Regions from separate parts of the Pseudomonas sp. DCA-1 genome, predicted to be linked through region 3. Evidence: riboswitches for the same ligand, from Rfam matches in the RefSeq annotation. Region 3 holds a riboswitch; each other region holds the start of a gene.
The links. A riboswitch is a leader RNA that binds a small molecule or an ion and turns the genes downstream of it on or off. The one in region 3 is predicted to bind cobalamin.
Positions count from the first base shown of each region.

Region 1: it holds a riboswitch for cobalamin, as region 3 does, so the genes downstream of both, ACE4QZ_RS16775 (ABC transporter substrate-binding protein) here and ACE4QZ_RS12720 (CbtB domain-containing protein) in region 3, are expected to answer to the same signal.
Region 2: it holds a riboswitch for cobalamin, as region 3 does, so the genes downstream of both, cobW (cobalamin biosynthesis protein CobW) here and ACE4QZ_RS12720 (CbtB domain-containing protein) in region 3, are expected to answer to the same signal.

Region 1 covers NZ_CP169881.1:3,545,525-3,547,779, reverse strand. The annotation lists gene ACE4QZ_RS16780 (FecCD family ABC transporter permease) at 1-51, opposite strand, end outside; gene ACE4QZ_RS16775 (ABC transporter substrate-binding protein) at 51-1,061, opposite strand; cobalamin riboswitch at 1,172-1,370, opposite strand; gene ACE4QZ_RS16770 (DUF1624 domain-containing protein) at 1,399-2,255, opposite strand, start outside.
Region 2 covers NZ_CP169881.1:3,130,841-3,133,095, reverse strand. The annotation lists gene ACE4QZ_RS14805 (hypothetical protein) at 60-422, opposite strand; gene ACE4QZ_RS14800 (hypothetical protein) at 419-571, opposite strand; cobalamin riboswitch at 672-889, shown strand; gene cobW (cobalamin biosynthesis protein CobW) at 989-2,056, shown strand; gene cobN (cobaltochelatase subunit CobN) at 2,060-2,255, shown strand, end outside.
Region 3 covers NZ_CP169881.1:2,718,159-2,720,413, forward strand. The annotation lists gene ACE4QZ_RS12710 (cobalamin biosynthesis protein) at 1-188, opposite strand, end outside; gene ACE4QZ_RS12715 (CbtA family protein) at 188-874, opposite strand; gene ACE4QZ_RS12720 (CbtB domain-containing protein) at 884-1,072, opposite strand; cobalamin riboswitch at 1,166-1,389, opposite strand; gene ACE4QZ_RS12725 (GNAT family N-acetyltransferase) at 1,495-1,974, opposite strand; gene ACE4QZ_RS12730 (LysE family translocator) at 2,099-2,255, shown strand, end outside.

The DNA of each region.
Region 1 (2,255 bases), 830 kb from region 3:
AGCCAACAGGGCGGCCAGGGCAACGGCGATGCAGGGTAACAGGCGAATCATCACTGGGCTGCTTTACCGCTGGCGAAGGCCGTGGACAGCGTTTGAACGCCGCGGAACAGGCGGATACCGGCCTGCATGGCGTCGGCGTCAAGGATAATGATACGGTCGTGCTTCACTGCGTCCATGTTGCGGGTTACCGGATCACTGCGCAGGAATTCGAGCTTTTTCTGGTAGTCGTCGGCGGGGAAACGGCGGCGGTCCATGCGCGCGATGATCAGCCAGGTCGGATTGGCCTTGGCCAGGGTTTCCCACCCTACGCTTGGCCATTCTTCGCTGGACTCGACCACGTTGCGCACACCAAGGGTGCGCAGCATGAAGTCGGCGACACCCTGGCGGCCGGCCACATAGGGATCGATGTGAAGGTCGGCGCTGGAGAACCAGAACAGCGCCGAAGTTGCCGACAAGTCCTTGCCGGCCAGCCGCGCCCTGGCGCTGTCCAGATGCCCTTGCAACTCGGCGTTCAGGGCCGCACCGCGGTCCTGAACGTCGAAGATCTCGGCCAGTTGACTGACGCTCTTGTAGATGCTGTCTACCTGGAACGCTTGCAGGCGGGTGCCGTCTGCACCGACCAGGTTGTCCTTGCCTTCGCAGTCCGATGGCAGCACGTAGGTGGGGATCTTCAGTTCATCGAACTGCTCGCGGGTGGCGACCGAGCCCTGGGCACCGACCATCCATTCGAACTGCACCGCGACCAGCTGCGGGTGCTTGCCGACCACCGCCTCGAAGCTGGGTTCGTTGTCGGCCAGGCGTGGAACCTTGGCGTTCACTGCCTGGTATTCAGGCAATACGTTGTTGAACCACAGCGAGGTGCCCGCCAGCTTGTCACCCAGCCCCAAGGCATAGAGCAGCTCGGTACCGGCCTGGCCGATGGTGACGGCGCGCTGCGGTGCCTGAGCAAAAGTCTGCGGCTTGCCGCAGTTGTCGATCGTCAGCGGGTAGTGGGTGGCAGCGGCCTGGGCCAGGCCGGTGAGGCCTAGGCCCGCGAGCAGGGTGGCGAAACGGGGCAGCATGCTGGGCGATCTCCTATCGGACAGTTCTGGTGAGGAACGCACGGACAGGCATCGCCGAGCCCCAGCGGGTGGCTGGGGCAACACTGACGGCCAATCCCGGACACCCCGCCGGTTGGTGAATGCAGGCCGGCAGGTCTCCTGACTGGTGCGTCATGGCCTGGCTCCGGCCTTCCCGGGCGGTAGGCCCAGTGGCATGGGTGGAGCAGGCTCGGCACCTACAGTTGCGGGGGCAGTTCCGTTTGGCCCGTATTGGCGGGCCTGGGATTCCCTGTTAGTTCCGTGGTGGAAACCGGCGGCCCGCATGGTAGACCATCGCGGCGCCGGGGGAAAACGCTTTTCAGAAGTACTTCAGCCAGCTGATGTCGCGGCGGCGCTGTTTCAGCCGGGCGAACCCGCGCACCGGCAGGTACAGCGAAACCGCCAGCAGCACCGCGCCCAGCCACACCGCTGCAATACCGTCGAAACCGAAGTAGTCGCCATGGTTGAGCCCGAACAGCGCCACGCAGGCCAGGTACAGCAGCTTCAGCACATACAGGTGCAGCAGGTAGAAGAACATCGGTGCCGCACCGAACACCGCCAGTGCCGTGATCCAGCGCACTTGGCCGGCCCGCTCGAACGCGCGTAACAGCAGCAGGCCACAGCCCAGGGTCAGGGCCAGGAACAGAAGCGACGGTGGGTATTTGGTGATGTTGAAGAAGCTCATCAGGGTTTGCGTGAAGGTTGGATAACCGCTCCACGGCGCCTCACCGTAACCATTGAACATGCGCAGCAGGGCAAAGCCAAGCAGCGCGAGCAAACCGGCTACCTGCAGGTGTTGCTGGCGTTGTCCGGCATCGCTGCCACGGGCGAACCAGGGCCCCAGGCCGTAACCCAGGGCGATGACGCCGATCCAAGGCAGCACCGGGTAAGACGTGCGCAGGTGCAGGGTCTCGGAAAACGCCAGCCAGCCACGATCATGCAGGATTGCCCACGGCACATGCAGGGCTGACTCTACGCCGAAGTGCACGCCGTCGAGCAGGTTGTGGCCGGCGACGATGATGGCGCCCAGGGCGAGTAGCGCGGCGCGTGGCAGCCACACCAGCAGCGACAGGGCGATCATGCTGACGCCGATGGCCCAGATCACTTGCAGGTAAATCACGCTGGGGGGCAACTGGAAGGTCCAGGCGAAGTTGACCAGGGTGAACTCCAGCACCA
Region 2 (2,255 bases), 410 kb from region 3:
GAATGCGTAGCCTAACGGACCGTTTGGGGCCGGGTAAAGCACCGGCTGCCGGTTGGGGCTCAGCGCTGCGTCTGCAAGCGCTTGGCCCAGTCTCCGCCGTGGCCGTGCGCGCAGGCCTCTTCACTGTCGAATCGCACATGCCAGGCCGGATGGTCCAGCTGAATGCCGGCTTGCTCCAGCGCCAGGCCGGTAAGCGCCAGCATGCGCGCCTTCGCATCACCGACCACGGCCGCTGCCTTGTCGGCCTCTTGCTCGAATACCCAGGTGATACGCAGGCTGCTCGGAAAGTCCTCGGGGTCGAGGCGATGGGTAAGCCAACTGAAGCCGACAATCTCCGCCTTGGCGGCTTCGCAGGCATCGGTCAGGCACGCGACCAACTCCCGCTCCAGGCGACTTATCTCGCGTTTGCCCAATGCCTTCATGGGTTGGCCTCGTCATCGATCTGCTGGCAAAAGCGCAGGCGGTTGCCGAACGGGTCTTGCCCCTGCATCTGCAGAAAATCCAGGTAAAAAGCCTTGGCCTTGTCGGCGGAGAACATGCGCAATACCGGTAGGGCGGGGGCGAGGGGCATGGGGCGTCCTTGTCCGTTGAAAAAGTGCCACTGTAGCGCAGTTGCTGCCCTTATGGTCGACCAGCCGGCAGCAATGGTTGACCACCCGCCAGCCACTGCGTAGCCTTGCCCACTTCGAGGTTCTTCGGCATGGCCGGAGCTAAGACGGGAACGCGGTACAAGCCGCGGCTGCCCCCGCAACTGTAAGCACCGACAACGGATCGACACAGCCACTGCGCCAGCGCGCGGGAAGGCGTCATCCCGCCAGCCCGCTGTTCAACTGAACGGGGGCATGGAACGGTGCAAGCCAGGAGACCTGCCTCGTCACGTTTTCGACTTTCAACCGGGCGGGGTGATCCGGTGGCGAACAAGCCCGGCCGGTCCGGCCCGCGGCTGTCGTCCTGCATGCCCGCGCCACACTGCCAAGGGCAATGCGACATGAAAACACTGGCCAAGCTCCCCGTCACCATCGTCACCGGCTTCCTCGGCTCGGGCAAGACCACCTTGCTGCGCCACATGCTCGACAACGCCCAGGGCCGCCGCATTGCGGTCATCGTCAACGAGTTCGGCGAACTGGGCATCGATGGCGAAATCCTCAAGCAGTGCAGCATCGGTTGCACCGAGGAAGAAGCCAGCGGCCGCGTCTACGAACTGGCCAACGGTTGCCTGTGCTGCACCGTGCAGGAAGAATTCTTCCCGGTGATGCGTGAGCTGGTCGCACGCCGTGGCGACCTCGACCACATTCTCATCGAAACCAGCGGCCTGGCCCTGCCCAAACCATTGGTACAAGCGTTCCAGTGGCCGGAAATCCGCAATGCCTGCACCGTCGATGCGGTCATCACCGTGGTCGACAGCCCGGCCGTGGCCGCTGGCACCTTCGCCGCCTACCCGGACCAGGTCGATGCCCAGCGCAAGCTCGACCCTAACCTGGACCATGAATCGCCCCTGCACGAGCTGTTCGCTGACCAGCTGGCCAGCGCCGACCTGGTGGTGTTGAACAAGGCCGACCTGATCGACGCCGAAGGCCTGGCCAAGGTGCGTGCCGAGGTGGCCGAAGAACTGCCGCCGGCGGTGAAAGTGATCGAGGCCAGCAGCGGCAAGCTGCCACTGGACGTGCTGCTGGGCGTGGGTGCCGAGTCCGAGTCACATATCGATGGCCGTCGAACTCACCACGATTCCCACCACGACGGCGACGATCATGACGATCATGACCACGACGCTTTCGATTCCATCTCCATCGACCTGCCTGAAGCCGACGAAAGCCTGCTGCTCGATGCGCTGACCCAGCTGGTGGTGGAGTTCGGTATCCTGCGCGCCAAAGGCTTCGCCGCCATCCCGGGCAAGCCGATGCGCCTGCTGGTACAAGGTGTGGGTACCCGTTTCGACAAGCACTTCGACCGCGCCTGGCGTGCCGACGAGCCGCGCATTACCCGCCTGGTGCTGATCGGCCAGGACCTCGATGCTGCCCAGCTGGAAGCGCGCCTGCGCCAGGCACTGGGCGCCTGACCCATGCACCTGCTGCGGACCCAGCCCGGTGGTTTCGTACCGGATGACAGCATTGCCGACCTCGGCCAGACACCCGCCGAGCTGGTGATTCTCTGCAGCGGCGATTCGCACCTGGCATTGCTCGCCGACACCGCCGAGCAATTGCCCGAAGACTTTCCCGGCCTGCGCCTGGCCAACCCGATGCAGGTGCAGAACCATG
Region 3 (2,255 bases):
AAAGGCAAACCTAGGTGCTCTGCCAGTTGCAACAACCCGGGCTCGTCGGCCTTCAGGCTGATGCTTGCGATGCCGCGCAGGTCAGCCAACGCCAGGCCCTGGTCGTCCAGAGCCTGGTGCAGCAAGCGATGCAAGGTGTCCGCCGGGCAACCCTGGCGGCAGCCAAAACCGGCGTAGAAGGCAGGCATCAAGCCTGGCTGGAACGGCGGAACAGCCAGGCGCTGAGCAGGCCCAAGGCCAGCCAGAAGGCGGCGTTGGTCAGCCAGGAGGCGACTTTGAACTGGGTTTCCAATGCTTCGGGGGCCAGGCTTTCGTGCACCTCCGGTTGCGGCGCACCGATGACATGAGGCATGACCAGCAGCACGGCGCCCAGCGCCTTCAGCAGCCAGTGGCGGGCAAACACCAGCAAGGCCAGGCCCAGGGCTGTGGCACTGGCTGTACCGACCCACCAGGTCTGGCGTTGCCCCAGGTCGGCGGCCGCAGTACCTGGCAGTTCTGGTGGCAAGCCCAGGGTTGGGGCCAGGCAGAACACGGCGAAGCCAGCCAACCCCCACAATGCGCCAGTGGCGGCGCGTTTGGGCTCGCGAAGGCTGTACAGGGCGGCGAGGATCAGGGCGAAGCCGACCGCGACCACCAGGTTGCCGCCTGTGGTGGACAGCACGCGCTGCCAGCCGTCTTCCGGCGACCAGGCTTCGGCGCTGTGTTCATGAGCGGCCACTTCGCTACCGTGTTCGTGGTGTGCGGCCGGGGCCGAGGACTCGTAGGTTTCCGCCTCCAGAATCAGCGGAGCAACCCAGAAGCTTTGCAGCAAGGTCAGCAACAGGGCTGCAAGGAGCCCGCTGAAGCCCGCAGTACGGGCAATGCGCGTGATCATCAGGCGTACTCAGTGGCAGGGGAAGGCGGCGCTGTGGCGGGTGTCGTGGGCGGCGTTGTGCACGGCCTCGATGTGCGAGAACCCGGCAAAGTAGACCAGGCACAGACCCAGCAAGCTGGCACCGACGGCGATGGTTACACGCCGGCTGAGGGTAACGGGGGTAGCAAGGCTGTGTTGTTTGGCGCTGGTGACGGGCATGACGCGATCCTCTGCTTTTTTGTGGGCAACGGGCGAGCGCGGCAGCCCCGGACGTGGTCGCCCAAGGGAATGCAACAGCGCCCGCCCACCGCGGGGTGTTCATGAACGTCAGGCCGGTCTCCGGGCTTGCGAGGAAGAGCTGGGCTCCTGGAACGCGTCACCTTCCCATGCCGTACTACAAGGCACAGTGGTACAGACGCTTCACTCGCTTACCGTTGCGGGGGCAGCACCGGCATTGTCCGGCCCTGCAGAAGGGCCTGGGACGCACCGGTTTCCCGTTTCACCCCGTGAGGGGCACCTGAACGCGAGGCATAAGGAGAGCATGGGGCGGGCTTGGCGTCAATGTCATACACAGCGCGAGGCTGTCGAACAGCAGGTACTACAGGCTCAGGCCCGCAGGCAGAAGTGCAGGAACCGGGCGTTCACCCGCGGGCGAATGCCGCCAGCTTGTCGCCATCCAGCCGGTAACGCACCCACTCATCCTGCGCCTCGGCCCCCAGTTTCTGGTAGAAGCCGATCGCTGGCTCGTTCCAGTCCAGCACGCTCCATTCCAGGCGCCCGCAGTTGTTCGCCACCGCTTCGCGGGCAATGTGCTGCAACAACTGCCGGCCAGCGCCATCGCCGCGTTGTTCGGGGGTTACGTACAGGTCTTCCAGATAGATGCCATTGCGCCCGAGCCAGGTCGAGTAGCTGTAGAAGTACACGGCAAAGCCGATTGCACGGCCATCACGCTCGCACATCAGGGCGTGCACAGTGCTGCCTTCGTCGAACAGGCTGTGCTCGATGTCGGCAAGGGTGGCGACTACCTCGTGGCGAGCGCGTTCGTATTCGGCCAGTTCGGTGATGAAGGTGAGGATCTGCTCGGCATCGGTATGCACGGCAGGGCGAATGGTGAGGCTCATGGTGACGGCTTCCTTGGTCCGGATTGGCGATACAGTGATGTGTATCTACGTAATTTAATCAAACTGTACCAGTCGCTGGGAAAGGCGACTCCGGTAGTGTGACAGCACCTATAAAGAAAGTGGAATGCCCGCCATGCTTGCCTCTGCCGACCTGCTGACCGCCTTCGTGCTGTTTGCCTTCGTGTCTTCCATCACGCCAGGCCCCAACAACACCATGTTGCTGGCCTCGGGGGTAAACTTCGGCGTGCGCCGCTCGGTCCCTCACGCCTTGGGTATCAGCT